One region of the Dyella sp. 01N448 genome, then DNA from elsewhere that is predicted to be linked to it. Evidence: predicted binding sites of a transcription regulator. Region 1 holds the regulator's gene; the other holds the start of a gene.

Region 1 (15,177 bases):
TCGCCATGAACGGGCATCTGCGTTTGATTTCGCTGCTGGCCGACAGTTTTCACAGTTTGCCGCCGGGGCAGGCAGTGATCGATCCCAAGGGCTTGTATGCCGTGGTCGCATTCGCCACCCATTTGTTTGGTGGCGCCGTGCGCGTGGCGCTGCCGGCGATGACTTCGTTGTTGATGGTCAATATCGGTTTTGCCGCGATCAGTCGCGCGGCGCCGTCCATGAATCTGTTCGCGGTAGGTTTCCCGATCACGGTGACCCTGGGTTTCGTCGCGCTATGGCTGTCGCTGCACACCTTGCCGGGTGCCTTCCAGTCCCTGCAGAACACCGCATGGACGTTGATGCACGAGCTGGCGGGCGGTTGAGGGATACGCCATGGCAGAGAACGACGATCAGGAACGCACTGAACAACCATCCGAAAAGCGCCTGCGCGAATCGCGCGAAAAGGGCGATGTCCCCCGATCGCGCGATTTGTCAGGTGCCGTGGTGGTGCTTGCCGGCGTGTCCGCGCTGATGAATGGCGGCGCAGCGGCCATGGAACACGTCAGGCGCATCTATGGACTGGGGCTGACCTACGATCGCGCTGCGCTGTTTTCCGAGCAACTGCCCGGACGCGCGCTCTCGATGGCGATGCACGAGGCGATGTCGCTGTTTGCCCCGGTGGCGCTGGCCACCATGCTGGCCGCGCTCGCGGCGCCGCTGTTGCTGGGCGGACTCAATTTCAGTGCCGAAGCGCTTGAGCCCAAGTTCGAGCGGCTTGATCCGATCAAGGGTCTCGGCCGCATCTTCGCCATGCGCGGCCTGGTGGAGCTGGCCAAGTCGCTGCTCAAGCTGCTGCTGATCGGCGGCATCCTGGTGATGGTGCTGAAAAACTGGCAGGACGACCTGATGGCGACCGGCGTCGGTGAAGTGCGCGCCGGCACCTTCAAGGCCATGAGTCTGCTGGGGCATGGCGCGCTGTTGTTCGGCTCCATCCTCGCATTGATTGGTGGCGCGGACGCGCTGTACCAGAAGTTCGACCACAACAAGCGCCTGCGCATGACGCGCCAGGAACTGAAGGACGAATCGAAGGAAAGCGACGGCAACCCCGAGCTCAAGGGCCGCATCCGCCAACTGCAGTTCCAGATGGCGCGCAAGCGCATGATGCAGGAGCTGCCCAAGGCAGACGTGCTGGTCACCAACCCTTCGCACTTTGCCGTGGCCCTGCGCTACGACGAAGGCCGCATGGGCGCGCCACGCGTGATCGCCAAGGGCATGGACGAACTGGCGCTGCAGATCCGCCTGGTCGCTTCCAGCCATCGCATCCCCACCGTGGAAGCGCCGCCGCTGGCCCGCGCGCTGTATGCCACGACCCAGATCGATCGCGAGATTCCCTCGGCGCTGTACGTCGCCGTGGCGCAGGTGCTCGCCTATGTCTTCCAGCTCAAGCAGGCGGTGTCGCGCGGTGATGCGCCGCCGTCGGCGCCGCAACCCGATGTTGATCCGGACCTGATGGGTCCCTACAAGTTCTGACGGAACAGTGATGGCAAACACGACTGCCCTAGGCAATCTCAAGATGCTCGGACGCCGCGGCCTCGGTGCGCCGGTGATCATGCTCGCCGCGCTGGCGATGCTGATGCTGCCGCTGCCGCCGTTCCTGCTGGACATGCTCTTCAGCTTCAACATCGCGTTGTCGCTGGTGATCCTGCTGGCGGTGATCTACGTGATGCGCCCGCTGGAATTCGCCGCGTTTCCCACCGTGGTGCTGATGGCGACCTTGCTGCGCCTCGCGCTCAACATCGCCTCCACGCGCGTGGTGCTGCTCAATGGCCACGACGGCCCTGGCGCCGCGGGCAAGGTGATCGAAGCTTTCGGCGAGTTCGTCATCGGCGGCAATTTCGCGGTGGGCCTGGTGGTGTTCGCCATCCTCACCATCATCAACTTCGTGGTGGTGACCAAGGGTGCCACCCGCGTGTCCGAAGTGACCGCGCGCTTCACCCTCGATGCGATGCCCGGCAAGCAGATGGCGATCGACGCCGATCTCAATGCCGGCCTGCTCAACCAGGAACAGGCGCGCGACCGTCGCCAGGAAGTGCGCGAGGAAGCGGACTTCTACGGCTCGATGGACGGCGCCTCCAAGTTCGTGCGCGGCGACGCCACCGCCGGCATTTTGATTCTGATCATCAACATCGTCGGCGGCTTCTTCGTCGGCATCTTCCAGCACGGGCTTTCCGCCGGTGAAGCCGCCAAGACTTATACGCTGCTCACCATCGGCGACGGCCTGGTGGCGCAGGTACCGTCGCTGATGCTGTCCATCGCCACCGCGGTGATCGTGACGCGCGTGTCCAAGTCCACCGACATGGGCAAGCAGCTCGTCGGCCAACTGTTCGGCCAGCCGCGTGCGCTCGCCGTGGCGGGCGTGGTGCTGGGCGTGATGGGACTGATCCCGGGCATGCCCAATATCGCCTTCCTGCTGCTGGGCGGCACGTGTGGCGGTGCGGCGTGGCTGATGATCAAGCGCGATCGCGAAGCGGTTGAGCGCGTGGCGAAAGCTGCCGCCGAGGTGCCGCCGCCGGCCGCGCCGACGGAACGTCTCGAACTGGGTTGGGAAGATGTCGCCAGCGTCGATCCGCTGGGCCTGGAAGTAGGTTATCGGCTGATTCCGCTGGTGGACACGCACCAGGGCGGCGAGCTGATGGGCCGCATCAAGTCGGTGCGCCGCAAGCTCTCGCAGGAGCTGGGCTTCCTGGTGCCGCCGGTGCATATCCGCGACAACCTCGATCTTGGTCCCAACACCTATCGCATCAGCCTGATGGGCGTGCCCATGGGCGAGTCCGAGGTGCACAACGATCGGCTGCTCGCGATCAACCCCGGTCGCGTGCAGGAGGGGCTGCAAGGCATCGCCACGCGCGATCCGGCGTTTGGCCTGGAAGCGCTGTGGATCGAACCGGGCCAGCGCGAAACGGCGCAGAGTCTGGGCTACACCGTGGTCGATCCGGCCACCGTGGTCGCCACGCATCTGTCGCACATCCTGCAGAGCCACGCGCACGAACTGCTCGGCCATCAGGACGTGCAGCAGCTGCTCGATCGCCTCGCGCAGACCACGCCCAAGCTGGTGGAAGACCTGGTGCCCAAGCGCCTGTCGCTGGGCGTGGTGGTCAAGGTCATGCAAAACCTGCTGGCCGAGCGGGTGCCGATCCGCAATATGCGTTCCATCGTCGAATCCTTGGCGGAGCACGCCAACCAGAGTCAGGATCCCGGCGCCCTCAGCGCTGCCGTACGCGTGGCGCTCGGTCGCCAGATCGTCCAGGAGATCTCCGGGCTCGGTACCGAGATCCCGGTCATCACGCTGGCGCCGGAGCTGGAGCAGATCCTGCTGGGATCGCTCGCAAATGGCGGCGTAGCGGGCGCCGCGGTGGAGCCAGGCCTCGCCGACCGCCTGCAACAAGGCGTTGCCGACGCTGCGCGCAAGCAGGAAATGAGCGGCGAACCGGCCGTTTTGCTGGTCGCGCCGCAGCTGCGTCCGTGGCTCGCACGCTTCACTCGCCATGTGGCACAGAACCTGCACGTACTGGCTTACAACGAGGTGCCGGACAACCGCCGAGTGCGTTTGGTGCAGGCATTGGGTCGCTGAATCAAGCAGACGAGAGAGGGAATAGGGATGAGTAGCGAGGGCGCAAACATCGAGTCGTTGGCGAATGGGCAGTACGTGCCACGAGGCACGGCCGCGCAGGTTCGCCGCTCGTCCCTCGTCCCTGTTTCGCGGAGCAGCAAGGCATGAAGATCAAGCGTTTCGTGGCCCCGGATATGCGCCAGGCCATGCGTGAAGTGCGCGAAGACCAGGGACCGGATGCGGTGATCCTGTCCACGCGCCGGATGGACGACGGCATCGAGATCATCGCTGCCGTGGATTTCGACGAAGCCCTGGTGCGCGAAGCCGCGCGCCACGGTGCGCCGCTGGAAGTGGAAAACCGCGCACCGGCTGCCGCCGCGTCGCACCGCGATGTGGAAGCCTCCGTTGCACGCCGTGCCGACGTCATGCCGCCGCCGCTGCCGACGGCGAACCGTCACGAGGACGATGGCGTGACCGTGTCGCTCTCGCGTCGCGCCACCGCCGCGCCGCGCATGGAGCCGACGATCGAAACGCTGGGGGCCCGCAAGCCGGCCGCATCGCAGGCCAAGGCGCTGGAAGAAAAATCCGCATCGGTGGAATCTGCGCAGGCCAATGTGGCTGGCGAGGTCACCGCCTCGATTCACCCCTTGCTCGAACGCGCCATGCAGGACACCGCACGCGTACGCGCCGAACTGGGCAGCCTGCGCGACCTGCTGGAAACGCAGCTGTCCAGCCTGATCTGGAACGACCTGGAACGCCGTCAGCCGATGCGCGCCCGCGTGCTGCGCGAAATGACGCGGCTCGGCATCGAACCGGATGTGGCCCGTCAGCTGGTCGGCGAGTTGCCGGTCGAGATCAACGCCGAGCAGGCGCGCTATCTGCCGCTGGGCGTGCTCAGCCGCAGCCTGTCGATCAGCCCGCGCGACCATTCGGAGCGTCGTGGCGTGACTGCGCTGGTCGGTCCCACCGGCGTGGGCAAGACCACCACCATCGCGAAACTCGCCGCGCGTGCGGTGATGCGCAACGGCGCATCGCAGGTCGCGCTGGTCAGCACCGATCACTACCGCATTGGCGCCGCGGCGCAGCTGGAACATTACGGCCGCCTGCTCGGCGTGCGCGTGTATCCCGCCTACGACGCCGACAGCCTGCGCCATGTACTGGAATTGCTGCGCGGCCACCACACCGTGCTGGTGGATACCGCCGGCCTGGCCGGCGGCGATCCGCGCCTGGCCGAACAGCTGGAAGTGCTGGGCAACGGCGGCGATCTGCGCGCCTGCCTGGTGATGGCGGCGAATGCACATGCCTCGTCGCTGGACGAAGCGGTGCGCGCCTACCTGCCGGTCAAGCCGCACGCCTGCATTCTCACCAAACTCGACGAGGCTCCCAGCCTCGGCGGCGCGCTGTCGGTGCTGATCCGTCACCGACTCGCGCTCGACTACGTCACCGATGGACAGCGCGTGCCCGAAGACATCGCCACAGCCGATGCGCGGGTGCTGGTGTGCCGTGCCGCGCAAGTGCTCAAGGGCACGGCGCCGGCCGATGACGTGGTGATGGCGGATCGCTTCGGACTAGCGGTGGCAAGTGCATGAGCGGTGTCTTTGCAATGAACCAGGCGATGGGGTTGGAAAGCATGCTGCGTGCGCTGACCGAACGACATAGCCGACAGGCGCCGGTCCAGGACCAGGCGTATGGATTGAGCGGCTCTGCGCCGCGCAAGCGTTGCCGCGCCATCGCGGTGGCCGGCGGCAAGGGCGGCGTGGGCAAGACCACGGTATCGGTGAACCTGGGCATGGCGCTCGCCGTGCAGGGTCACCAGGTGATCCTGCTCGATGCGGACATGAGCCTGGCCAATATCGACGTGCTGCTCGGCCTCACGCCCACGCGTCATATCGGCCACCTGCTCGACGGCGTCTGCTCGATCGAGGATCTGCTGATGACCGCGCCGCACGGCCTCAAGGTGGTACCGGCCGGTTCGGGCACGCGTCGACTGGCGCAGCTGGGGGCGGGCGAGCACGCGGCGGTGATCCGCGCGTTTGACGATCTGGTGACACCGCCGGACTACCTGGTGGTGGATACCGCCGCAGGACTTTCCGACAACGTGGCGATGTTCGCCGCCGCTGCCGATGACGTGGTGGTGGTGGTGTGCGACGAACCAGCTTCGCTCACCGATGCGTATGCCTTGCTCAAGGTACTCAGCCGCGATTTTGGCGTGCGCCGCTTCCGCATGGTGGCGAACATGGTGCGCAACCTGGGCGAAGCCAGGCAGCTGCATCAGAAACTCGCACGAGTTTGCGATCGCTTCCTCGATGTGGCGCTGGAATTCATGGGCCATGTCCCGCATGACGAACGACTCAAGCAGGCCATCCGTCGCCAGAGCGCGGTGGTGGACCTGTGGCCGTCGAGCCGGTCGGGATTGGCATTCAAGCAATTGGCGGGTGCGGTCGATACATGGGGTGAACCCGAGCGACTGGGCCTGGATCGCATCGCCTTTTTCAGCAGGCAGGCCGCAGTAGCAACGGGGTGGTGACATGAGTGTGGCTTCCGAATATCTGCAGCTGACGCGGCAGAGTGCCGACGAACTGGTTCGCCAGCACGCTCCCTTGGTGCGAAGGATCGCCTATCACCTGATGGGTCGATTGCCGCCCAGCGTGGACGTGAGCGACCTGATTCAGGCCGGCATGATCGGTTTGCTGGAGGCCGCGCGCAATTTCACCACCGGCAAGAATGCGAGCTTCGAGACGTTTGCGGGTATCCGCATCCGTGGCGCGATGCTCGACGAATTGCGGCGCACCGACTGGACCCCACGGTCGGTGCATCGAAAAGTGCGCGAAATGGCGGAGGTTGTTCGTCAGATTGAAATCGAAACCGGTTCTGATGCCGATGACGCCGAAGTGATGCGGCGACTGGGCATGGGCGCCGAGGAATATCACCAGGTGCTGGCCGACGCGGCGAGTGCACGCCTGCTCAGCCTTTCCGCACCGGACGATGCGGATGGTGGCGCAGCGTTCGACGTGGCCGACGGCGACAGCCTGAGCCCGGCGGACAGTGTCGAGCACGAAGGCATGCGCGAGGCCCTGGTGGAAGCCATCGGCGGCCTGCCCGAACGCGAGCAGCTGGTGATGTCCCTGTACTACGAGGAAGAACTGAACCTCAAGGAGATTGGTGCGGTGCTCGGCGTGACTGAATCGCGCGTGTGCCAGATCCACGGCCAGGCCATCGTGCGCTTGCGAGCGCGGATGAGCGGTTGGCATGAGGGGCAGGAGAGGAAGGCTGGAAAACGTAAAGGGGCGAGGGGCGAGTAACAAGGGCGCGAGCCCGGACGGTCGCTGCGCCGATCAGGGTCGAACCGACGTTCGGTCGTTGCGTCCGCGCAATTCGTCCCTCGTCCCTGTTCAACACAAGTCATATCTACGCGCAGCGGAGAAAGCGTTTGGACAAGAATATGAAGATCCTCGTGGTGGACGACTTCTCCACCATGCGGCGCATCGTTCGCAACCTGCTGGTCGAGCTGGGTTTCAGCAACGGCCTGATCCAGGAGGCCGACGATGGCGAGAACGCCCTGACCATGTTGCGCAACAACGCCTTCGACATGGTCGTGACCGACTGGAACATGCCCAACATGACGGGCATCGACCTGTTGCGCGCGATCCGCGCCGAGCCCTCGCTGAAGGGCATGCCGGTACTCATGGTGACCGCCGAGAACAACCGCGACCAGATCATTGCCGCCGCCCAGGCCGGCGTGAACGGCTACATCGTCAAGCCGTTCACCGCCGCGACCCTGCAGGAAAAGCTGAGCAAGATCTTCGAACGTCTGGCCGCCAGCGGAGCCACCGCATGAACGCACAAGTTTCCCTGATGGCCGGCGAAGCGATGCCGCCTGAACTGCATGACCTGCTCAACAGCGCTGATGGTGCTGCCTTTGAAAAGGCCCTCGACGCGCTGGTGCGCGAGCGCGAACAGCGCGTGTTCCGCGCACTCGGCCTGCTTGCGCGCGATCTGCACGATGCGGTGCGCCGCCTCGGCGGCGACCTCGCCCAGGAAGGCGTGCCGGGCAGCGTCGCCGATGCACGCAAGCACCTGGAAGACGTGCTGGAAATGAGCTCGCAGGCCGCGCATCGCTCGCTCGATTTCGTCGAGCGCATGCGTCCGCAGGCCGACGCGCTGGCCGAGAACGCCGGTGCCGTGATCGATGGCACCACTGAAGGCGAAGTTGCGCATGTGCTGGCGACGCAGTCGCAGGCGTTCGCCCATGCTTGCCGCGATGGCCTCGCCGATTTCGTGGTCGCGCAGTCGTGGCAGGACCTTTCGGGTCAGCGCATCAAGAAGGTGGTGAATTTCATCGGCAGCGTGGAGAACTCGCTGCTGGAACTGGTGAGCCTCACCGGCGCGCTGGCGTCGGGCGAAGCCGCCGCCGGCCCGGTCAAAGTCACCAGCCAGGATGAGGCGGATCGTCTGTTGAGCGAATTCGGTTTCTGATCGATGGATCCCTCGTTCGACAACGAGTTGCGCGACGATTTCCTGGTGGAAGCCGGGGAACTGGTGCAGCGCCTGGGCGATCAGCTGATCGGGCTGGAGGCCTCGCCGCGCGACGCCGAACTGTTGAACGCGGTGTTCCGCGCGTTCCACACGGTGAAGGGCGGCGCGGGCTTTCTTGCGATCGAGCCGATGGTGCAGCTGTGCCATCACGCCGAGGATCTGCTCAACGTGGCGCGCAACGGGCAGTTGCTGCTCGATGCCAGCCGCATGGATGCGCTGCTGGAAGCGTTGGATCTGCTCAACGACATGATGGCGGCGCTGGCCGGCGGCACGGCGATGGCGATGCCGCCCGCTGGCCTGCTGCAACGCCTGACGCCGGGCAAGGCCGCTGCACCGGCGCCCAAGCCGGTGGCCGCGCCGGTAGCGCCGCCGCCGAGCGACGGCACGATCGACGATTCCGAATTCGAGGCCCTGCTCGACAGCCTCTACGGGAACAGCGGCGCACCGGGTGCGCCCGCGGCGGTGGCCGAATCGGGCAGCATTTCCGACGACGAATTCGAAGCCTTGCTGGACAACCTGCATGGCAAGGGCGGCCAGCCTGGCGCGACGACGAACGCGGCCGTCGCATCGTCAACCGCAGGCACGATCTCGGACGACGAGTTCGAATCGCTGCTCGACAATCTTCACGGCAAGGGCGGACTACCGGGCGCGAGCGCGCCGGCATCCGCTCCTGCCCCCGCACCTGCTCCCGCCGCCGCACCGGCTAAGCAGGCGGCGCCGGCGCCCGAAAACACCGTGCGCGTGGACACCGCCCGCCTCGACGCCCTGGTGCACCGCGCCGGTGAGCTGGTGCTGGTGCGCAACCGACTGCTGAGCCTGGCGGCCAAGACCGGCGATGAAACGCTCGAGCTGGCCGCCACCGAACTCGATCGCGTGGCCGATGCCTTGCAGAACGCCGTGCTCGGCATGCGCATGCAGCCGGTGGGCCGCTTGTTCCAGCGCTTTCCGCGCATCGTGCGCGATCTTTCGCGCCAGCTCGGCAAGGAAGTGGAACTGATCCAGGAAGGCGAGGGCACCGATCTCGATCGCAGCCTGGTCGAAGCGCTCGCCGATCCGATGGTGCACCTGATCCGCAACGCGCTCGATCACGGCGTGGAAATGCCGGACGAACGCGAACGCGCCGGCAAGCCGCGCAAGGGCAAGGTCACGCTGGGCGCGAGCCAGCGCGGTGAGCGCATCGTGATCACCGTGTCCGACGACGGGCGCGGCATGAATCCCGAGATCCTGCGCCGCAAGGCGGTGGAGAAGGGGGTGATGGATGAGGCGCAGGCTTCGCGCCTCACCGAGAACGAATGCTACGAAATTATTTTCCGCCCTGGCTTCAGCACGGCCGCCACCGTCTCCGACATCTCCGGTCGCGGCGTGGGCATGGACGTGGTGAAGACGCGCGTGGTGGAGCTGGGCGGCACCTTGTCGGTGCGCTCGCAGCTGGGCAAAGGCAGCACGCTGGAGCTGGCCGTGCCGCTGACGCTGGCGATCCAGCGCGTACTGATGGTGCGCGTGGGCTCGCGTCTGCTTGCGCTGCCGCTGAGCAATGTCGATGAAGTGTTCGAACTGGCCTCGGGGCAGCAACAGCAACTGGACGGGCGTGCGGTGGCTTCGCATCGCGGCCGCGCGCTCGCGCTGGCCAACCTTGGCGGCTGGATCGGTGTGGACGCTGCGCCGGGTCGCCACGTAGTGGTGCTGCACATCGGCCATATGCGCCTGGGCTGCCTGGTGCATGAAGTGCTTGGCCGCGAAGACGTGATGGTGAAACCGCTCGGCCCCCTGTTCGAAGGCGTGCCCGCCGTGGCGGGCGCCACCGTTACCGGCGACGGCCGTCTTGCGCTGGTGATGGATCTTGCCGGCTTGTCCGGCAGCGACGGTCAACTCCTCCCATCCCTCCGAGTGAATACCTGACATGGATCTGGTAAGTCTCATCGGGACGATCCTGGCCTTCGTGGTCGTGATCGTCGGCACCATCCTCAAGGGTTCCAGCGTGGAAGCGCTGTGGAATCCGGCGGCGTTCGTGATCGTGTTCATGGGCACCATCGCGGCACTGCTCGTGCAGAACTCCGGCAAGGTGCTCAAGCACGCGATGTCGATGTTCCCGCTGGTGTACAAGCCGCCGCAGCACCAGCCATCGGATCTGATCAGCCGCATCGTGGGCTGGAGCGAAATTTCGCGTCGCCAGGGCCTGCTGGGCCTGGAGCCGCAGATCGACGCGGAAAACGACACCTTCGTGCGCAAAGGCCTGCAGCTGCTGGTCGACGGCAGCGAGCCCGAGGCCATCCGCGGCGTGCTCGAAGTCGAAGTGGGCGCGCGCGAACACCATGATCTGGCCGGCGCGAAAGTGTTCGAGCAGGCAGGCATCTTCTCGCCGACCATGGGCATCATCGGCGCGGTGATGGGCCTGATGGCGGTGATGCAGAATCTGGCCGATCCGAGCAAGCTGGGCCACGGCATTGCCGCCGCGTTCGTGGCGACGATCTACGGCGTGGCGCTGGCCAACTTGTGGATGCTGCCGATGTCGGCGCGCCTGAAGGCGCTGATCCACAAGCAGACGCAGATGCGCGAAATCCTCATCGAAGGCCTCGTCTCCATCGCCGAGGGCGCCAACCCTCGCCAGATCGAAGCGAAGCTCCAGGGTTACCTGGCGTAACGGAGGCGCAGCGTTGTGGCCAGGAAGAAGAAACACCACGAAGACCACGTCAATCACGAGGCCTGGGCCATTCCCTACGCCGACCTGATGACGCTGCTGCTCGCCTTCTTCGTGGTGATGTACGCGGTCTCGGTGGTGAACGAAGGCAAGTACCGCGTGATGTCCAACTCCATCATCGAGGCGTTCAATGGCTCCAGCCACGTGATCGCGCCGATGCCGCAGACGCGTGCGCAGCCGCACAATGTCGATCCGGCGATTGCCTCGCCGGGGAGCCAGCCGGGCGCGGCGACCATCCCGGTAAGCGTGCCCATTCCGGGACGTCCGCAGATGGTGCGCGCCGTGGATACCCGTGCCGCCTCGCCGGTGGAGGAGAAGCGCAATCTCGAAGTGATCCGCGACCAGGTGGTGCGCGCGCTGCAGCCCTTGATCGACAAGCAGATGGTGATCGTGCGCAAGACCACCTCGTGGCTGGAAGTGGAGCTGCGTACCGACATCCTGTTCCCCAGCGGCGTGGCGAAACTGTCGCCGGAAGCCAACGAAGTGCTCAACAGCATGGCCTCGATCCTCAAGCCATTCCCCAATACGGTGCGCATCGAGGGCTATACCGACGACAGGCCGATCAACACCGCGATGTATCCGTCCAACTGGGAGCTGTCCGCCGCCCGCGCGGCGAGCGTGGCGCGCCTGTTCACGGAGCAGGGCGTGGATCCGACCCGCCTGGGCATCATGGGCTGGGGCGAATACCACCCCAATGCCGACAACGCGACGGAAGACGGTCGCAATCGCAATCGCCGCGTGCTGATCGTGGTGCTCAGCGAAGAAGGCGAGCCCAAGCGATTGGAAAACAATGCACCAGGCGCAGGCCAGCTCACCGCCGACAGGCAGGGCGCCCCGGCTCCCGCAGCCTCTGTCGCGTCCCCGGCCAGCGCCGCCGTGGTCGCCAACACCAAGCCCGCCACAGCCGTGCCCACGGTGGAAGTGGTGGCGCCACGGTTGATCGACGAAGTTCCGGTGAACCAGGTAATCCTCGCCAAGCCCCAGCGCAGCGTGCCGGAGGACGTCGACTCCGGTCCGGAAGTGACGCCACGCGCCAGTCTGCCCAACGTCGCGGCGGGCGCGATCACCGTGGGATCGGCCCACGTGGCCGCGCCGGAGCATGGCCCGTGATTTGCAAGCCGGTAGTACCCAACACCCATTCCACCGTCGGGGAGCCATCGCCATGAAACATGTACAGAACGCCCAGCACTGGCTGTCCTTCCGCATCGGCGGGCAGTTGTATGCCGCGCCGCTGACGCAGGTGAGCGAAGTGTTGCGCGATGGCGAGCTGACCCCGGTGCCGGGTTCGGCGCACGACGTGCTGGGCATCCGTCACCTGCGCGGCCGCATTGTGCCCGTGCTCGATGGACGCCGGCGCCTGGGGCTGCCCGACGAAATGCGTGTCGACCCATTCCAGGTGCGTCAGGTGATGCTCTCGCACGGTCCGCATCTGGTCGGCATTCGCGTGGACGCGGTTGGCGACCTGCTGGACGCCGCAGCCGCCGATATCGCACCGCCGCTGCCGGGCGCCATGGCGCGTGAAGACGATCCCGTGCACGGCGTATTGCCATCACAGGGCGGCTTCGTAGCCTTGCTGGATGTGCGCCGCCTGTGCCGCTTGCCGCTGGAACAAGAAGCGGCCTGACCCAACCGACATCGGGCAAGGCTATCCTTGCGCTATCCGGGACGACGTCGTCGTCCCGGACACGCCGCGGTGTAGAGGAGATGCCCATGTCGTCGCAAGACCCCACTTTGCCCGCCGTGACGGCGAGCCAGCGCGCCGTGGTCATCATCGCCGCGGCATCGGTGCTGGCGTTGCTGTACTTCGGGCGTGAGGTGCTGGTGCCGATCATCCTGGCGCTCTTTCTCAGCCTGCTGATGGCGCCATGGGTGCGCTTGTATCGCCGCATCGGCCTGGGCCACGGCATGTCGGTGATGATTGCGGTGCTGGCGCTGGTGGTCATCGTCACCGGCACGACGGCGATGATGGGCACGCAGGTGGTGCATGTGGCGCGCAGCCTGCCGCAATACGAGGCGACCATTCACACCAAGGTGCAGTCGCTGCGCGAACAAACGGTGGGACGCCTGGATCTCCTCAGTGGCGAACTGGGCAAGGTGATCGACGAATCCGGCCAAGGGTCGGCACCTGTCACGGGTGCGGCCGCGCCCCCTTATCTGACCAACGCGCCTGCCGTGCCCAAGCCGGCATCAACCGCGACCAAGCTGCCTAGTGCGCCGGTGTCGGTGATCACCCGGGTGCTGTCCACCGCGTGGGTCCCGGTGGAAACGGCGGGCATCGTGCTGGTGGTCCTGATTTTTGTGCTGCTGGAACACGAAGCCCTGCGCGACCGCTTCATCCGTCTCGCCGGCGGTGCGGACCTGCGCGCCACCACGGCCGCGATCAACGATGCAGGCGAGCGGCTCTCGCGCTTTTTCATCTCCACTTTCTCGGTCAACTTTGGCGTAGGCGTGGCGATCTGGCTGGGCCTGGCCGTCATCGGCGTGCCCAGCGCCCTGCTGTGGGGCCTGCTCACGGCGGTGATGCGCTTCGTGCCTTACATCGGTGTGTGGCTGGTGGCTGCCGTGGTGAGCTTGTTCGCGGCCGCCGTGGCGCCGGGCTGGTCGCTGCTGCTGATGACAGTGATGTTGTACCTGGTGGTCGAGATCATCGTGTCGCAGCTGATCGAGCCGTTTCTGTACGGGCACACCACGGGCCTGTCGCCACTCGCCGTCGTAGTGGCCGCGATTTTCTGGAGCTGGTTGTGGGGTCCGGTGGGCCTGCTGATGTCCACGCCGCTGACGCTTTGCCTGGTGGTGGCGGGCCGTCACGTGCAGGCGTTGAACCTGCTCAATATCCTGCTCGGGGACACGCCGGCGCTGACCATGCCGCAACGCGTGTATCAGCGCGCCTTGTCGGGCGATGCGAGCGAGATCTTGAGCGAGGCGCGCGAATTCCTGAAACGCAAAAGCTTCGCCGCATATTGCGACGCGGTGCTGCTGCCCGCGTTGCAGCTGGCGCGCATCGACCTTGCGGCTGGCGCGATCAGCACCGAACAGCAGACCGCGGTCAAGCGCGCCATCGTGACCGTGGTGGAGACGCTCGACAGCCATGAAAGCAAATGGGCGCGCTGGCGCCGCCGCAGCTCGGTGCTCGAGAGCGTGAGCATCGGCCGCAGCCTGCGCCAGCATCGCGAAGATGCGTTCGGCCGCTGGCAGGGGCCGCTCGCCGTAGCGCCGCGCTCGGTGGTGCTTTGCCTGGGCCTGGGTTCGGTGGCCAGCGACTTTGCCACTGAACTGCTCACCCGCATCCTGCGCGACCTGAATATCGATGCGCGCCATCTTTCCGTCGAGGATTTCGCGGCCTTCGACGCCGAGCCGCATCCGGAAGCCACCCCCAATGCCGTGTCGATGGTCTACATCGTCAGCACCCACCCGACCAAGGAGCGCGAGAGCTTCGATGAGGCGGTTGCGTTGACTCACCGCGGGATTCCGGATGCCTGCCTGGTCGGTGTGTTCTTTCCCGAGCCCCTGGCGGCGACGGAAGTGGAGCCGCCGGTCAATGCCGAGCTCAACGAAGTCGTCACGTCGCTGGAACAGGCGGCGCAGCAGGCGATTGCGCGCTTTCCGGAAGGTGGCGTGGAGCGCGAGCAGCGCAGTGCTGCGATCTGAAACGGCGCTGACGCCGCACAATGGACCCGCCGCGACGCAGCTTTTTTGACACGCGGCCCGGGTGCCGTTCTGCGTATTTCTACGTAGATCCAGTAGGTGGATTTTCGCTTGTCCGGCTCCTTTGATCCGTAGAGGCTGAGGCCGTGCGGGCAGTGCTGCTGCCGCACGAAACGCGCATGCCGTCGCGCCACGCCCGGAGCTGTCATGAAACGAATCGCGCTGTATTGCGCCCTGTTGGCTGCGCTATTGGCCCTGCCACTGCATGCCACGGAAACCGGCGTCGGGCGCTCCATCACGGGTATGCAGGCAACGTCGTATTCGGGCCTGATTCCCCCGGCCCCCGGGCTGACCTGGCAATACGGCTACGCGTATTACGACGGATCGATCAGCGCATCCAAGCAGGTGCCTATCGCCGGCGGCGGCTCAGCGCTTGGCCTCAAGGCGGAATTCCAGCTGGCCACGATCACCGGCCTGTACATCTGGAAGACGGCGCCTTCGTCGTGGAATTTCGCCTCGATGATGACCATGCCGTTTGCCTACGTCGACGCCAACGTCAACGCACGGCTCGGCGGCTTCAGCGCGAGCAAGTCGTCCCACGTGCTGGGGCCGTACGACTTGTTCTTCGCGCCGGTCATCGCCAGCCATCATTTCAGCCAGACGCAGCACATGTCGTTCTCGCTGTACTTCTATGCGCCCACCGGCGACT
Region 2 (15,561 bases), on a different contig from region 1:
GCGACACGCTCAATCGCTATGTGGAGCAGTTGCATCAACTGGTCGCCGATACACGCAAGGACACCGAGCAGCAACATCAGTTGCTGGACAAGCACGCCTATGCACTGGTATCCGATCCCACCCGGCCGCAGCTGGCGCCCGAGCGCGATAGCGATGTGCCGGAGATCAAACTCGCACCGCTGGACGATGCGACGCGCAAGCTGAGAAAGAGCGCACAGGCCTTCGAAGCCGCCTACAGCCAGCGCGCCGCGGCTGGCTTCAACCTGCCCGCCGCTCAACAGCAGCAGCTCAATGCGTTGATGGGGAAGATGGAGCAGTCGCTGACCAGCGCTGCCGGTCTGCCGGCGCGTCCCTGGTTCCGCCACATGATCTACGCGCCGGGCATGCTCACCGGCTATGGCGTGAAAACGGTACCTGGCGTGCGCGAGGCGATCGAGGGACGTCGCTGGGAGGAGGCCAACCAGTACGCGCAGGCCACCGCCAAGATTTTGGATGGCTACCGCGAACAGCTGGACAAAATCACCGCGATGCTGAAGAAGTCGTAACCCCCTGTAGGAGCGCACTTGTGCGCGACCACCCGGCAAAGCGGCCGCCCTCCAGGCGGCGGTCGCGCACAGGGTGCGCTCCTACACGGATGGAGCGACAGCTGCGCCGTCCAGATAGCCGATCTTTTTGTGCCTGGGCAGCTGCTTGATTTCCCATTCCGCACGCGACGCTGCCGCGCGATTTTCATAGGCACGCGAACCGATCAAGCGCAGCGGAGGGTGCGAACGCGTATAGCGCGCGCCCTTGCCGCTCACGTGCGCCTGGTAGCGCGCCTCAAGATCGTTGGTGATGCCGGCGTAGTAGGTGCCGTCACGGCATTCGATCAGGTAGAGAAGCCAGGGGCCTGTGGAGCGGGGCATGAGGTCTGCATTCGTGGGCAACGCCGGCACGTCATCCTACGTGCATGGCGACGGGGCGGTCGAGCCCCGGCGACGCAGGGCCATCAGGTTTCGGTGGGATCCAGATGGAAGGTTTCCACCCGGCCGACGCCCGCAAGCACGTTCTGCACCTGGGGACGCGCAATCACATCGCGCCATCGCCGCAGACGTTCGGTGTCCATGGGCGTGGTGCGGATGTCGGCATATATCTGCATATCGTCCAGCGCCTGGCTTCGCCATTCCTCGTTCTTGAGGCGTTCGATCAGCAGGTCGACCGCCTCGTCCAGATGGTTGCTCAGCAACAATGCCGCCTGCCAGGTGGTGATGGCGTCCTTGCGGTGCTCACGCATATAGGTCAAATGCATGCTGATGGCCGCCTGGTCCTGTTGGACGATGGCCGCTTCCAGTCGCACGATCTCCAATTGCATGCGCCCATAGGGGCTCATGCTGCCCAGCTCCTGCACGGTGCTGAGTGCTTCGCCGGGACGCTTCAGGTCGGCATACAACTGGCCAAGGTTGATGATCTGGCTCACGTTCATGCCGCCGTCTTCGGGGCGGCGGGCGGCACGCTGCCACTGTTCCACCGCCTCGTCCCAACGCCCGAGTCGGGCCAGTGCACGCGAGCGTTCGTCGAGCAGCCAGATGTACTGCTTGTCGAAATCCTCGTAGGTCGCGCTGCCGTTGCCATCCTGCGTCTTGGCGATCACCGCATCGGCGAGCGCCAACACTTCGTCGTAGCGCCGAGCGCTCAGCAGCAGCGATTGCAGGCGCACCGTCGGACGAAGCTTGTGTGGAGTGGACTGCATCTGTGCCCGTGCGCTGTCGATTTCACGGGCCAGCATGCGATCGACGTCGTAGTGCTTCTGATCGGCGCGAGTCAGCGCATCGAAGCGTTTGTCCACGCGCATGGACAGCACGGTGCGGGCCGAGTCGATGCGTGCGGCCGCCGCTGCCGCCTGCCTGGTGTGGCCATTGGCCAGCTGGAGCGTGGCGAGGTCCTGCCATAACTCGTTGGGCTCGCCGTCCGAGTCTTTCCATCGCGCATCGAATAGCGCCTGCAAATAAGCGAGTCGCTGCGAAGCATGGTTGCCATCCATCAACTCACGTTCGATGGTGATCACGGCGCGCTCGTTGATGTCACCGAGTTTGTCCGGCCATCGCTGCGCAATCGTCGTGACGCAGACGGCGCTATCGGCATAGTCCTTGAGTGCATAGGCACTGCTCAGCCGGGTGAACCAGGCCTCGCCGTCGGCTTCAGGCAGGGCGGTCGCGCGCACCAGATACCCATAGGCCTTCTTGTGCTCGCCCTGCTCCTCGGCAATGGCGCCAGCCATCAGCTGCGCGGCATAGCGAATCTTTTCCGGCAATCGCTCGAAGTCCTCTTGCTGCAGTACCTGGTCGACCGCCTGCGTGGCGGCTTTCAGATTGTTGCTGCCGATGTAGATCATGGCGACGCGCAGGTTTTCCTTCGCGGCATCGGTACTCTGGGCGGTGCTGACGGGCGGTGCCGGCGGCTTGCTGGTGGTGGATGCTGAGGCGCCACTGGCGATGGCCAGCAGCGTGCAGAAGACGGCTGTTTTGCGCATGAAGACTCCCCCCGGTGTCAACGGCAAATGTGCCCGAAGACGAGGGACGTGGCGACTCCGCAAGAGCCGTCCTCTAAGTGCGCTGGCCACCGTCGCGGGAGGCCACAGCCATCAAGGGGAAAGCCGGGTCCTGGCGAACAGGGCGATGATCCAGCCGAACAGCAGCATCGCCGCGAGGTTGGCCACGAAGCTGAAGACGCTGAAGTGCGGCACCTTGTGCAAGGCGGACAATGGCACGACCACGTAATTCATCACCGCAAACACCACGACGCCGTAGGCTATGCCCCAGATGGGCCACTGCCGCGTGGCGGCCACGCGGCGGCCCACGAGCAGCACGAACACGGCTGCGATCACCAGCGACATGGCCCATTGCAGCAGCATGCCCAGCGCCGCTTCCGTTGGGCCGCCTGCGAGCGCGCCCTTGCCGAGCAAGCCGGCTGCGATGTATTTGAGGATCACGACGGGGCTGAAACCGCTGATGAGCGAGGCGGCGCCGATGTCCAGCGTGCCGGCGACCACGCCACCCCAGAGGATGGCTGTGAGCAGGGGATGACGCGAGCGAGTCATGGTGTTCTCCGTGGCGTCTGGCGCCGCTACTCTAAACGCATACAGGCCGGCGGGCGACATGACTCTTTGCAGGGTCGCCGGCCACTACCAACCGGGCGAAATCGATAGCATCGATCCATGTTGTTTTCCGACTCCACGGCAGCACCCGCCCAAACCCTGGTGGCTGATTTGCGCGACTACCCGCATTGGCGCCGGGGGCGCCTGCGCTACGGCGTCTGGATCGTTCCCGTGGTCGATACGGAACTGCTCGAGTACATCCGGGTCGCGCGCAACCAGTTGGCGGACTTGCTGCATCCGAGCCCGCGTCGACAGGCGCATCTGACGGTATTCGTCTGCGGCTTTCATGGCGAAGGAGAGCGTGACGACGATTTTCCCCTGCAACGGCTCGGGCAGCAGGTGGCTCTGCTTGAGGCAGACGCAGGTGTCGCGTGCAGCCTGCCTCTCGCAAGAGTGGACAGCTTCGCCAGCGCTGCCTTCATTCCCGTGGGCGATCCCATGGGACGACTGGCGAGGTGGCGGGGTGTCCTGGGGGAATGCAGCGCCGAAATCAGGCAGTCGCCCTATGTCGCGCACATCACCCTGGGTTTGTATCGCCGCTGCGTATCCGCGGCTGAACTGCGGCAACGGCTGGATGATGTCAGGGCGCCACCTCCCTCGCTGCAGGCCAGCGAGCTCCAGTACGTCACCTACGACGCTCGCGATCAACTTGGGCCATTGCAATGCGTTCGCCGTGTTGCGCTCGAAGATGCACAGGAACCCGCCCGCAGCGCGCAATAGAAAAGCGCGGCACGACGATTGCCGTGCCGCGTCTCGTTGGTGCAGCGGTGGATCAGCTATGCGCGCTTGAAGTAGCCCCAGCCGGTACGCTCTTGCTCGCCTTGCCGCCCTTGTGAGGGCCGGCGCCCTTCGGGCCGCCGGCGGGGTTGCGATACATCGCATCGGCAATCTGCTTTTGCTCAGGCGAGAGCGCGCTATACAGATCGCTGAAGGAGGAAGAGAGCTTCTTCATATTGTCCGCATGCGTCTCGGTGAGATCGGCATAGGACTTCATGGCGTCGGCAGCGCTCATGGTCGGCAGCTTCTGCGCGCGTTCGCGGAACGCCTCGTCGGCCTTGCGTGCGTTGTCGCGCATGGTCTGCGCGAAGGCATCCCAGGGCTTGGCCTGCTGGTCGGTGATCTTCAGTTGCGCGTGCAGGTCAGCAATGCGCCGCTCGACCGCATCAGCGTGTTTCTGCCCATGGTCCTGCGCACCCGGCGGCGTGGCCGTGGGCAATTTCTGCGCGGCAGGCGCGGTGGTTGGTGCGGCTTGTTGCGCCCATGCGGGAGCGGCCACCAGCGCAAAGGACACCAGCGCCGGCAGGGTCAAACTGCGAAGAGTGGTTTTCATCGTCGGAGTTCCTGTGCAGTGGATGGCGGCAGCGTTCTAGTAGCCGTCGTTGTAATAGACGACACCCGGCGGCGGCGGTGGCGGCGGCGAGGTGTAAATTACCGTCGGCGGCGGCTGCGGCGTATTGGCGTTGGAGATCGCTACGCCTGCGGCCACGCCGAGCAGGGCGCCGGCAACCACGGCTCCGCCATTGTCGTAATGGTCGTAGTGGTCATGGTGATAGTCGTAGTGATTGTCGTAATGACTGTGATAATCGTGGTGGTCGTAATGCGGCGGCGGGCCATGGTGGTACTGCGCCAGCGCCGGCAGCGGCAGCGCCATCCAGGCCACAGCCATCGCGGCGGCGGCAAGCTTGTGATGTAGTGCGATGGACGAGTGGTGTTTCATCTACGTTCCCTCCGGCCGTGCGGCGGTGGTGTCGCACGTGGGAAGCGTAGGTCTGGCCATGTGCACGCCAGCACAATACGTCGCCGCATTTTCATACGACTTTGGGAACGGTTTGCTTATGTCGCTGCCGCGTGACATTTGCGTTGTCACGACAGCGACGAGGACGCCGCAACGTCCTCGCCGGTGTTGATGCTAGCGCGTGGATACGAAGTCGATCTTCTCCAGGCCTGCGCGTTTGGCCGCCGAGATCACGCTGGCCACAGACTGATAGGGCGCACCATCGGCGGGATCAAGCTGCAGTCGCGGCGGTTCGCCCTGGTGCGCGGCGATCGCCAGTTGCGATGACAGCATCGCGGCATCGATCGGCACATCGTTCCAGGTCATCGAGCCGTCCACCTGGATCGACAACCGTACCGCTTCGGACGTCGCGGCGTGGTTGCTGCGGCCCGGCTGCGGCAGGTCGAGTTTCAACTTGTGGGTGAGTACGGGCGAGGTGATCATCGTGATGACCAGCAGCACCAGCAGCACATCCACCAGTGGCGTCACGTTGATCTGGGCGAGCGGAGCATCGGAAACACGTGCAGAGAAAGCCATACTTCCTCCTTACCGCGTGAATGGCATCGATGTGGGACGCCGGACCTGGGGATGAGCCGGCGGGACCAGATTACTCCCGACGGCCGGGTGTCGCGCAAGTAGGGTCGTCGTGTGCGGTATCGTGTACCGCTAGCCCCACGTCGTGTCTGCATGAACCGCCCATCTTCTTCCGATCGCCAGCCTGATCTGCTGGGTGGCCACACCCCGCCGCAAGTCCACCGCCTGTTCTTCGCCCTGATGCCGGACGCTGCCGTGGCTCAACGCATCGAGGCCGCGGCTGCGCGGGTGGCGGCCGAGCAGCATCTGCATGCGCGCATGATCCGCTCGTCGCGCTATCACGCCACGCTGCATTTCCTTGGCGATCACCCAATGTTGCGCGAAGACATCGCCAAGGCGGCGATGGCGGCCGGGGCCAAGGTGCAGGCCCAGCCCTTTGAGCTGGTGCTGGATTCGGCGGCGGCCTTCCATGGTCGCGAACCACCTTGCGTGCTGCGCTGCTTGCACATACCCGAAGGCCTGCAGCGACTGTGGAATGACCTCCAACAGACGTTGTCGCTGGCCGGCCTGGGGCGACACCTGTCACGCCAGTTCACCCCGCATGTGACCTTTGCCTATAGCCGGGGCCGCCTGCCGGAGCCCATGGCGATCGCGCCGATCAGCTGGCGCGTGGAAGGATTTTCGTTGGTGCACAGTGTCGTTGGCGGCGGTGACTACCGGATCTTGGACACCTGGCGGTTCCGGGCACCATAGCCCGCGGGCCATGGCGCGCCGCAGGATGCCGTGCGGCCGGGTAACACGACATACTCACGGCTCCTTCCGACGCCGGTGAGATGCCCATGTTGAAACCCTTGCTCGCTACTGTGCTGACCTGCTCGGTCGCGCTTCCCGTCATGGCTGCCGCGCCGAACGCCAACCAGGCGCAGGCGCGTGACATCTTCAGTCACCTGATCGCGTTCAAGACGGAGATCGGGCAGGGGCAGGTGCCGGTGATGGCGAACTACCTCGCCGACCAGTTCCGCGCGGCGGGTTTCCCCGATGCGGATATCCATATCATCCCGCACGGCGAGACGGCGGCGATGGTGGTGCGTTATCGCGGCAACGGCACCGGCGGCAAGCCCATCGCGCTGATGGCGCATATGGACGTGGTCACCGCCAAGCCGGAAGACTGGCAGCGCGACCCGTTCAAGCTGATCGAAGAAAACGGTTATTTCTACGGGCGCGGCACCGAAGACATCAAGAGCGGCGTCACCGTGCTCGCGGCGAACTTCATCCAGCTCAAGAAGGCCGGCTTCGTGCCCACGCGCGACCTCATCATCGTCTACACGGGCGATGAGGAAACCTCGCAGGACACCATGGACGACCTGGTGAAGAATCATCGCGACCTGGTCGATGCGGAGTTCGCGCTCAATACCGATGCCGGCGGCGGCGAGCTCGGCGAAGACGGCAAGCCGCTCGTGTTCGGCCTGCAAACGGCTGAGAAAGCCTATGCGGATTTCGAACTCACCACGCGCAACGCGGGCGGTCACAGTTCGCTGCCGCGTGCCGACAACGCCATCTATGAACTGGCGGACGCGCTGAAGAAAGTGCAGGGTTATCAGTTTCCGGTGATGTGGAACGACACCACCATCGCCTCGTTCAAGGCACTTGGCGCAACCACGCAAGGCAAAGTGGGGCAGGCCATGCGCGACTTCGCCAAGGACCCGCATGACGCCAACGCAGCGAGCGTGCTGGCGGCCGATCCTACTGAAGTGGGCAAGACGCGGACCACCTGCGTCGCCACCATGCTGCGCGGTGGTCACGCCGATAACGCCTTGCCGCAATCGGCCACCGCCAATATCAACTGCCGCATCTTCCCTGGCGTGTCCATCGAGACGGTGCGCAAGACGTTGGCCGATCAGGTGGGTCCCAAGGTAGAGGTCAACCTGATCGGCAAGGCGGTTTCCAGCGATGCCTCGCCGCTGCGTCCGGATGTGGTTGCGGCCGTGACCAAGGCGGTGCATGCCATTCGTCCGGGCGTGGCGATCACGCCGGTGCAGGAATCGGGCGCCACCGATGGCATCTACTTCCGCGCAGCAGGCATCCCGACCTATGGCGTGAACGGCATGTTCATGAAGAACAGCGACGCGTTCGCGCATGGCCTCAACGAGCGCGTGCCGGTGAAGTCGTTCTATGACGACGTGACCTATTGGCACGTGCTGCTCACCACGTTGGCGGGTCCGGCGGTCGGCAAATAACGCGACCTGGGACCGTGCCGAAACTCCTGCAGCGGTTTATGCTGAGGGGGCGCAAACTAGCGCCCCCAATACCCAACTGAAAACGGAGTTCGTCATGCGTCCGACCGTCCTTGCAGTGCTGGTAGCTCTTGCTTTCCCTGTCACCGCGGCGCTGGCGACCCCGCCGGCGCCAGCCGAGGTCCCCTCGTACGTCACCGCCGCGGTCAACGATCCCGCGCGCAAGGACGACACCGTCAACGATGATCGCCGCAAGATCGCCGATCTGATGGCCTTCGCCGAGGTCAAGCCGGGCCAGTCGGTCGTCGACCTGATTCCCGGCAGCGGTTACTTCACGCGCGTGTTCAGCGGCGTGGTCGGCCCCCAGGGCAAGGTCTTCGCCGTGTGGCCCAACGAATACGGCAAGGAAGCGCAGTCGGATGTGCAGGCTTCCAAGGCGCTGGTAGCCAACCCGCATTACGCCAATGTCGGTGTACTGATGGTGCCGGCCAAGGAGTTCAAGACGCCGGTCAAGGTTGACCTCGTCTTCACGTCGCAGAACTACCACGACTACCCGGACAAGTTCATGGGCAACGTCGATCCGGTGACCTTCGACAAGCAGGTGTTCGATTCGCTCAAGCCCGGCGGCCTGTTCGTGGTGGTCGATCATGTCGCCGAAGCCGGTTCGGGGATGCGCGACACCGACACCTTGCATCGCATCGATCCGGCCATCGTCAAGAAGCAGGTCGAGTCCGTGGGCTTTGTGTTCGACGGCGAAAGCGACGTGCTGCGCAATCCCAAAGACCCGCACAACATCAAGGTATTCGACAAGTCGATCCGTGGTCATACCGACCAGTTCGTCTATCGTTTCCGCAAGCCCGGCTGACTCTGAGCGGTACTTACGATTTGACTGATTTACAGCAAACCACCGTAACGGAGGGCGCGAACGCGCCCTCCGACGATCCACCACCCACTCCGCCGCAACGCCCCGACGACGAAGACTGCTGCGGCCAGGGCTGCGTGCCCTGCATCTTCGATTTCTACGATGAAGCCATGGGCAAATACCGCGAAGCGCTGGCGGCGTGGAAAGAGCGGCATCCGCTGCATTCGCCCGATTGATTGTCGCGGTACCGCGAGGCCGTACTGTTGTGGGAGCGCACCCTGTGCGCGACTGCCTCAGTGTTGATCATTCGCCTGGCGATGATCGACGGGCGGGGGGCGCTGATAAATTGCTGTCGCGCACAGGGTGCGCTCCCACAGGGGGGCGTTCTACACTTGGCGCCTGCTTTTCAGGACCATCCGATGCCTTTCCCGTCGTTGCGAACCCTTGCCTGCGGGCTGCTGTTGCTGAGCGCCCACGCCGCCTTCGCCCAGACACCGCACACCGTGCAGCTGCAGGACCTCACCTGGACCGAAATTCGCGATCAGGTCCAGGCCGGCAAGACCACCATCATCATTCCCATCGGCGGCACCGAGCAGAGTGGCCCGTACATCGCCGTGGGCAAGCACAACGCACGTGCAGCTTTCCTCTCGCAGAAGATCGCCGAACGTCTGGGCAATGCGCTGGTGGCGCCCGTGGTGACCTACGTGCCCGAAGGTGGCACCGCGCCACCCAGTTCGCATATGCGTTTCCCCGGCACCATCACCATCCCCGATGCCGTGTTCGAGCAGATGCTGGAATCGGCCGCGCAAAGCTTTGCCGTGCATGGCTTCCGCAACATCGTCCTGCTGGGCGACCACGGCGGCTATCTGAAGGATCTGGACCGCGTCGCCGCCAGGTTGAACAAAGCCTGGGGCGGCAAGGCGCGCGTCATCGTGCCGCCGGAGTACTACGCCACCTCATCGGAGGGTTTCAACCAGATCCTTCGCCAGCACGGCATCAAGGATGACGAGATCGGCACGCACGCCGGTTTGGCCGATACGTCCCTGCAGCTTGCCGTGGCCCCGCAGATGGTGCGCCTTGGCCAGTTGCAGGATGGCCCCAAGCTGGGCGCCGCCGATGGCGTGTATGGCGGCGACCCGCGCCGCTCCGCGGCTGACCTCGGTCAGCTGGGCGTGAATGCTATTGTGGTAAATACAGTGAATGCCTTGCGTCGCGACACGCAGGCGCACTGACCTCCCCGAATCACCCGACCTAAGTTGTGAGCCATGGCCATCGCTAAATCCCTGCGTTCCTCCCGTCTGTTCCGCCTCGCACCGTTGGCGCTTGCCGCTGCGTGCCTGGCCGGCACTGCCCTGGCGGCTTCGTCCGTCACCACCGTCCCTGGCATGCCGCCGGTGGTGAACGCCGCCAACATGTACAGCGAAGCGGGGCTCAATCACCTCAGCGCCGCCGTGAAGAACGACCCGGCGCGCATCTACGTGCCCAACCTGCGTTCGAACGATGTCTACGTGATCGATCCGGCCACCTACAAGGTGGTGGACAAGTTCAAAGTGGGCGAGGGCCCGCAGCACGTCGTGCCGTCGTGGGATCTGCGCACGCTGTGGGTCACCAACAATGCCGAGCGCAAGAAGACCGGCAGCCTCACGCCGATCGACGCAGCCACCGGCAAGCCGGGCACGGCGGTGCCGGTGGACGATCCGTACAACATGTACTTCACGCCGGACGGCAAGGAAGCGATCGTCGTTGCCGAAGCGTTCGCGCGCCTGGATTTCCGCGATGCTCACAGCATGAAAGAGCATTCCAGCCTCAGCGCGCCGGACTGCAAGGGCATCAACCACGCCGACTTCGCCATCGACGGCAGCTATGCCATCTTCACCTGCGAGTTCACCGGCAAGCTGGTGAAGATCGACATGGTCAACCGCAAGGTGCTCGGTTACCTGGACCTGTCCAAGAAGGGCATGCCGCAGGACATCCGCTCGTCCCCGGACGGCAAGACCTTCTACGTCGCCGACATGATGGCCGATGGCGTGTACCTGATCGACGGCGCCAGCTTCAAGCAGGTGGGCTTCGTCAAGACCGGCGTGGGCACGCATGGCCTGTACCCGAGCCGCGACGGCACCAAGCTGTATGTCGCCAACCGCGGCTCCAACAAGGTGCACGGTCCGCGCGGCGGCAAGGGCAGCGTGTCGGTGATCGACTTCGCCTCGCAGAAGGTGGTGGCCAACTGGCCGATCCCCGGTGGCGGCAGCCCGGACATGGGCAATGTGAGCGCCGATGGCAAGACGCTCTGGCTGTCGGGTCGCTTCGACGACGAGGTCTATGCGATCGACACCGCCACGGGCCAGATCCGCAAGATCAAGGTGGGCCAGGAGCCGCACGGTCTCGCCGTATGGCCGCAGCCGGGCCGTTACTCGCTGGGCCACACGGGCATCATGCGCTGAGCATGAGCGCGCTGGCATAGGCGCGCGATCCCGCTGCTGTCCTTCAACCGCAGCGGGAGTCGATTGACCGCGCGGACGCTGATGCTGCGTTCCACGCCTGTCTCCCGTCGTTGTTGACCGCACCGGCCTGAAAAAAGTCAGGCCGGTGCAAGCACTTGCGTCAAACACGGCGAGTTTCCAACTGTCATGCGGCTGTTATCGCCTTTTCTGAATGCCACTGTTAAATTGTGACGTAGAGCACGTTTTGGCATGCGATTCAGGGAGTGGGCATGAAGGGGAAGCAGTGGCTCGAACGGCTTTTATGCCGTGTTTTCAAGCATCAATGGGCTCGGCCGGAACCCGGTCGCCGCGAATGCAGCCGCTGCGGTCGCGTCGAGGAGCGCAACTGGCGAATGGGCTGAGACGTCGGTCGGCCTCACTGGCAATTGGGGACAGCGTCCCCAATATCGGGGCTTCCCGCATGAGGAAGCCCCATGATTCCGTTCTCCGTCCTCGATCTGGCACCGGTCACCGAAGGCAGCGATACCACCCAGGCCTTCGCCAACACGCTGGATCTGGCCCGTCGCGCCGAGGCGCTTGGCTACCATCGCTATTGGCTGGCCGAGCACCACAACATGCCAGGCATCGCCAGCGCGGCCACCGCCGTGCTGATCGGTCACGTGGCGGGTGGGACCTCGACCATACGTGTCGGCGCGGGCGGCATCATGTTGCCGAACCATGCGCCGCTGCAGGTGGCCGAACAGTTCGGCACGCTGGCGTCGCTGTATCCGGGGCGCATCGATCTGGGACTGGGGCGCGCGCCCGGTACCGATCACGCCACGGCACGGGCGCTACGCCGCTATTTCGACAGCGCGGAGCAGTTCCCGCAGGACGTGGCTGAATTGCTGGCGTATTTCGAGCCGGCGACACCCCATCAACCCGTGCGCGCCGTGCCCGGTGCCGGCATCAATGTGCCGGTGTGGCTGCTGGGCTCGAGCTTGTTCAGCGCCCGCCTGTCGGCTGCGATGGGTTTGCCGTTCGCCTTCGCCTCGCACTTTGCGCCGGACGCGATGGACGATGCGCTGGCCCTGTATCGCCGCGATTTCCGTCCCTCGGCGCGCCTGGCCGCGCCGTACGCGATGCTCGGCGTGAATATCGTCGCGGCGGAAAGCGACCAGGAAGCGAAGCGCCTGTTCACTACCCAGCAGCAGAGTTTCGTCAACCTGCGTCGTGGCCGCCCGGGCCTGATCCCGCCGCCGATCGACAATATCGAAGACTTCTGGACGCCCACCGAAAAATTCGGCGTGGAGCATGCGCTCGCTTGCGCGGTGATCGGCAGCGCCGAGACGGTGAAGCAGGGCATCGAATCGTTTGTCGAACGCCATCGCCCGGACGAGCTGATGATCACCGCGAACGTGTTCGATCACGAGGCGCGTTGTCGCTCGTACGCCATCGTGGCCGATGTAAAGCAGCGTCTGTCGAGCTGACGCCGCCGATCAGGCCGGCGCAAAACTCCTGCGCAAGTCCTGCTGGCAACGCGCCAGCAGCTGCGCGGGAAACGCGGCCACCGGGTCCTCGCTGTAACCAGCCTCGCTGTCGAGCAGGCCTTGTTCGGCGAGGAGCTGGTTCATGGCGAGGCGCTGGGAGACGTAGAGCACGCGACTCATCGGCAGCGTGAGCGCGGCATGGCCGTGCTCGCAATGTTCCACCAGCGCTTCCTGCACGGGTGGCGGCAGATCCCAATGCTGGCCTGCCTGCACGGTGAGTTCGGCGGCGAGCTGCACGCAGCCATCGATGAAGGCCGTTGAGCTGGCGGGCAGTTCGCTGTTCTGCAATTCCTTGTCCAGCAAACGCGCCACGGCGCCCAGGCCGCTATAGCCGACCAGGGCCACCAGATAGGCTTCGAAAGCGTCGCACTGGCCCTTGCTGAGATACACCGCCGCGTGCGCGCAGCGTTCGGCGTGATCCCATAGACGCTGGCCCACGATCTGCCCGTTGGCACCGGCGCTGGCCATCAGGATGGGCTTCATCACGTAAGACGTCACCACGTGGCGCAGGCCGATCTGGCCGAGCAGTACGACCGCGTGCTGCAGACTGCCCACCGGATGGGCGGTGCGATAGGTGACGCTGCCGGTGACGCGCATGACTTCGCCCACCAGCACCGGATCGCGTTTGATCAGGTCGGCCAGCTGGGCGCCGCTGAGTTTGTCGTTCTTCATGGCGCGCATCAGCTGCGGCAGCACCGTTGGCATGCGCGGCAGACTGCGTACGTCGAAGCGGCCGTTCTCGCACTGGTCCTTCAGGCGCTGGAGAACGGCCTGTTCGCGCGGCTTGTTGGCGCTGTCGCCGGCGTTGACCGGCTGGTTGAGGATGAAGCGGAAAAAACGCTCCGCGAGCTCGTCACCCGAGACCATCCCGTGGGGCAGGCTGGTTTCCACCGGGAGTTCCGGCTCGGGCGCAGCCGGCCGCGTCGCTGCTGGTTCTGCCGCGCGCTCACGCCCGAATACCCGCCACCAGTTTCCCATCATCGTGCTGCCAGCTCCCCTGTGTGGCCCCCGCTACGCTGGGGGTATCGGCAGCTGGCGGAAAAAATGTAGTGCGACTGTGCCGCGCTGCGACGCTCTGCTCAGTTATCGGCAGCAGGGGGCAAATGCTTGATCCATGCCGCCGCCCCGAGTCCGGCGCGGCGGCCGCTGGCAAAGCAGGCGGTGAGCAGGTAGCCGCCGGTGGGCGCCTCCCAGTCGAGCATTTCGCCGGCGCAGAACACGCCGGGCAGGGCGGCGAGCATCAGTTGCGGGTCCAGCGCTTCCAGCCGCACGCCGCCGCCGCTGCTGATGGTTTCTTCGATGGGACGGGCGCGGGTGAGTCGCAGCGGCAGGCGCTTGATGCTGCGGGCCAGCGTGTCGACATCGTGGAATTGCTGCCGGTCGAGCACCTCGTGCAGCAGCGCGGCCTTCACCCCGGTGAGCCCGGTCTGGCGACGCAGGTGGTCGCTCATGGAGTGTTTGCCGCGCGGCTTGGCCAGATCGGCGCGCAGGCGATCGAGCGTGCGATCGGGTGCAAGATCGAGTTCGATGGTGATGGGGCCGTGCGCGGCGATGGCGTCGCGGATCAAGGCGGAAAAAGCATAGATCAGGCTGCCTTCGATGCCGTGGGCGGTGATCACGCATTCGCCCTGGCGCGCGTGCTCGCGGCCATGCTCATCGCGCAGATGGATCACTACCGGCTTGAGCGGTGCGCCGGCATGACGACCGGCGATATGTTCGCTCCAGGCGATATCGAAGCCGCAGTTGGAAGGCACCAAGGGCGATACATCGACACCGCGGGCAAGCAACGGCGACTGCCATGCACCCTCCGAACCCAGTTCCGGCCAGCTGCCGCCGCCCATGGCAAGCACCGCTGCATCGGCGCGCACCGCATGTTCGCCATCGGGCGTGGCGAAGCGCAGCAAGCCGTCGTCCGTCCAGCCTAGCCATCGGCGGTGCACATGAAAGCGCACGCCATCCTCGCGCAGGCGGCGTACCCAGCCGCGCAGCAGAGGTGCGGCTTTCAGATCGCTGGGAAACACGCGACCGGACGTGCCAACAAAGGTCTCCACGCCCAGCTGGCGTGCCCAGGCGCGCAAGTCGTCCGCATCGAAATCCTCAAGCCATGCCCCCACTTCTCGCGCACGCTTGCCGTAACGCTGCACGAAATCCGGCTTGGCTTCGCCGTGCGTGAGGTTCATGCCGCCCTTGCCGGCGATGAGGAACTTGCGTCCCACCGAGCCCTTGGCGTCGAACACATCCACCGCCACGCCCGCCGCGTGCGCCGCTTCCGCCGCCATCAGGCCGGCAGGGCCTCCGCCGATGACGGCGAGGCGAACGTGGGTGGGCGTGCTGGACATGGCGGGGCGGATGGCGGGTGGTCGGGCATTGTACAGCCAGGCCAACCGCACCCTTGTAGGAGCGCACTTGTGCGCGACCGGGCGGGCGGAAAGGTGGCGTCGCTCACGCGACGCGGTCGCGCACAAGTGCGCTCCTACAAGGTCAGTCGCCCTTGCCGAGCAGCGGCCTCAACAAATCCAGCGGCAGCGGAAACACAATAGTCGAGGCCTTGCCGCTATTGGACATGTCCGACATGGTCTGCATGTAGCGCAGCTGCAGCGCCTGCGGTTGCTGCGAAAGCATCGCCGCGGCATCGCGCAGTTTTTCGGCCGCCTGCAATTCGCCCTCTGCGTGGATCACCTTGGCGCGGCGCTCGCGTTCCGCTTCCGCCTGGCGGGCAATCGCGCGAACCATGGTCTCGTTGAGATCCACATCCTTGATCTCGACATTGCTGACCTTGATGCCCCAGGGATCGGTGGCTTCGTCCAGGATCTGCTGCAGGCTGTGGTTGATCGAATCACGCTGCGAGAGGATGTCGTCCAGCTCGTGCTGGCCCAGCACCGAGCGCAGACGCGTCTGCGCCAGCTGGCTGGTGGCCTGGAAGAAATCCGCCACCTGCAGCATCGCCTTGTCCGGTTCCACCACGCGGAAGTACACCACTGCATTGACACGCACCGAGACGTTGTCGCGGGAGATCACGTCCTGCGGCGGCACGTCCATCACGGTGACGCGCAAATC

The links. The regulator FliA, encoded in region 1, starts transcription of late flagellar genes. The targets are predictions, from matches to a motif close to TAAAGTTTNNCNNNCNNNGGCCGATAA.
Region 2: AC1DKY_RS06385 (HDOD domain-containing protein) is a predicted target of FliA. The motif match lies at 13,527-13,553, and genes of this name have one in related genera.

The regions. Positions count from the first base shown of each region.
Region 1 covers NZ_JBFTQX010000011.1:44,538-59,714, reverse strand. Annotated here, with positions in the region: gene fliR (flagellar biosynthetic protein FliR) at 1-362, shown strand, start outside; gene flhB (flagellar biosynthesis protein FlhB) at 373-1,509, shown strand; gene flhA (flagellar biosynthesis protein FlhA) at 1,520-3,610, shown strand; gene flhF (flagellar biosynthesis GTPase FlhF) at 3,754-5,178, shown strand; gene AC1DKY_RS16880 (nucleotide-binding protein) at 5,175-6,116, shown strand; gene AC1DKY_RS16875 (RNA polymerase sigma factor FliA) at 6,118-6,891, shown strand; gene cheY (chemotaxis response regulator CheY) at 7,020-7,427, shown strand; gene AC1DKY_RS16865 (protein phosphatase CheZ) at 7,424-8,065, shown strand; gene AC1DKY_RS16860 (chemotaxis protein CheA) at 8,069-10,024, shown strand; gene AC1DKY_RS16855 (flagellar motor protein) at 10,026-10,766, shown strand; gene motD (flagellar motor protein MotD) at 10,782-11,933, shown strand; gene AC1DKY_RS16845 (chemotaxis protein CheW) at 11,986-12,447, shown strand; gene AC1DKY_RS16840 (AI-2E family transporter) at 12,534-14,471, shown strand; gene AC1DKY_RS16835 (SphA family protein) at 14,676-15,177, shown strand, end outside.
Region 2 covers NZ_JBFTQX010000003.1:489,491-505,051, forward strand. Annotated here, with positions in the region: gene AC1DKY_RS06310 (transferrin receptor-like dimerization domain-containing protein) at 1-545, shown strand, start outside; gene AC1DKY_RS06315 (GIY-YIG nuclease family protein) at 627-905, opposite strand; gene AC1DKY_RS06320 (tetratricopeptide repeat protein) at 989-2,509, opposite strand; gene AC1DKY_RS06325 (hypothetical protein) at 2,621-3,076, opposite strand; gene AC1DKY_RS06330 (2'-5' RNA ligase family protein) at 3,245-3,853, shown strand; gene AC1DKY_RS06335 (Spy/CpxP family protein refolding chaperone) at 3,906-4,463, opposite strand; gene AC1DKY_RS06340 (hypothetical protein) at 4,500-4,850, opposite strand; gene AC1DKY_RS06345 (ExbD/TolR family protein) at 5,043-5,444, opposite strand; gene thpR (RNA 2',3'-cyclic phosphodiesterase) at 5,595-6,194, shown strand; gene AC1DKY_RS06355 (M20/M25/M40 family metallo-hydrolase) at 6,281-7,678, shown strand; gene AC1DKY_RS06360 (class I SAM-dependent methyltransferase) at 7,773-8,540, shown strand; gene AC1DKY_RS06365 (oxidoreductase-like domain-containing protein) at 8,561-8,773, shown strand; gene AC1DKY_RS06370 (creatininase family protein) at 8,957-9,769, shown strand; gene AC1DKY_RS06375 (YncE family protein) at 9,803-10,978, shown strand; gene AC1DKY_RS06380 (LLM class flavin-dependent oxidoreductase) at 11,452-12,444, shown strand; gene AC1DKY_RS06385 (HDOD domain-containing protein) at 12,454-13,395, opposite strand; gene AC1DKY_RS06390 (TIGR03862 family flavoprotein) at 13,584-14,843, opposite strand; gene AC1DKY_RS06395 (slipin family protein) at 14,986-15,561, opposite strand, start outside.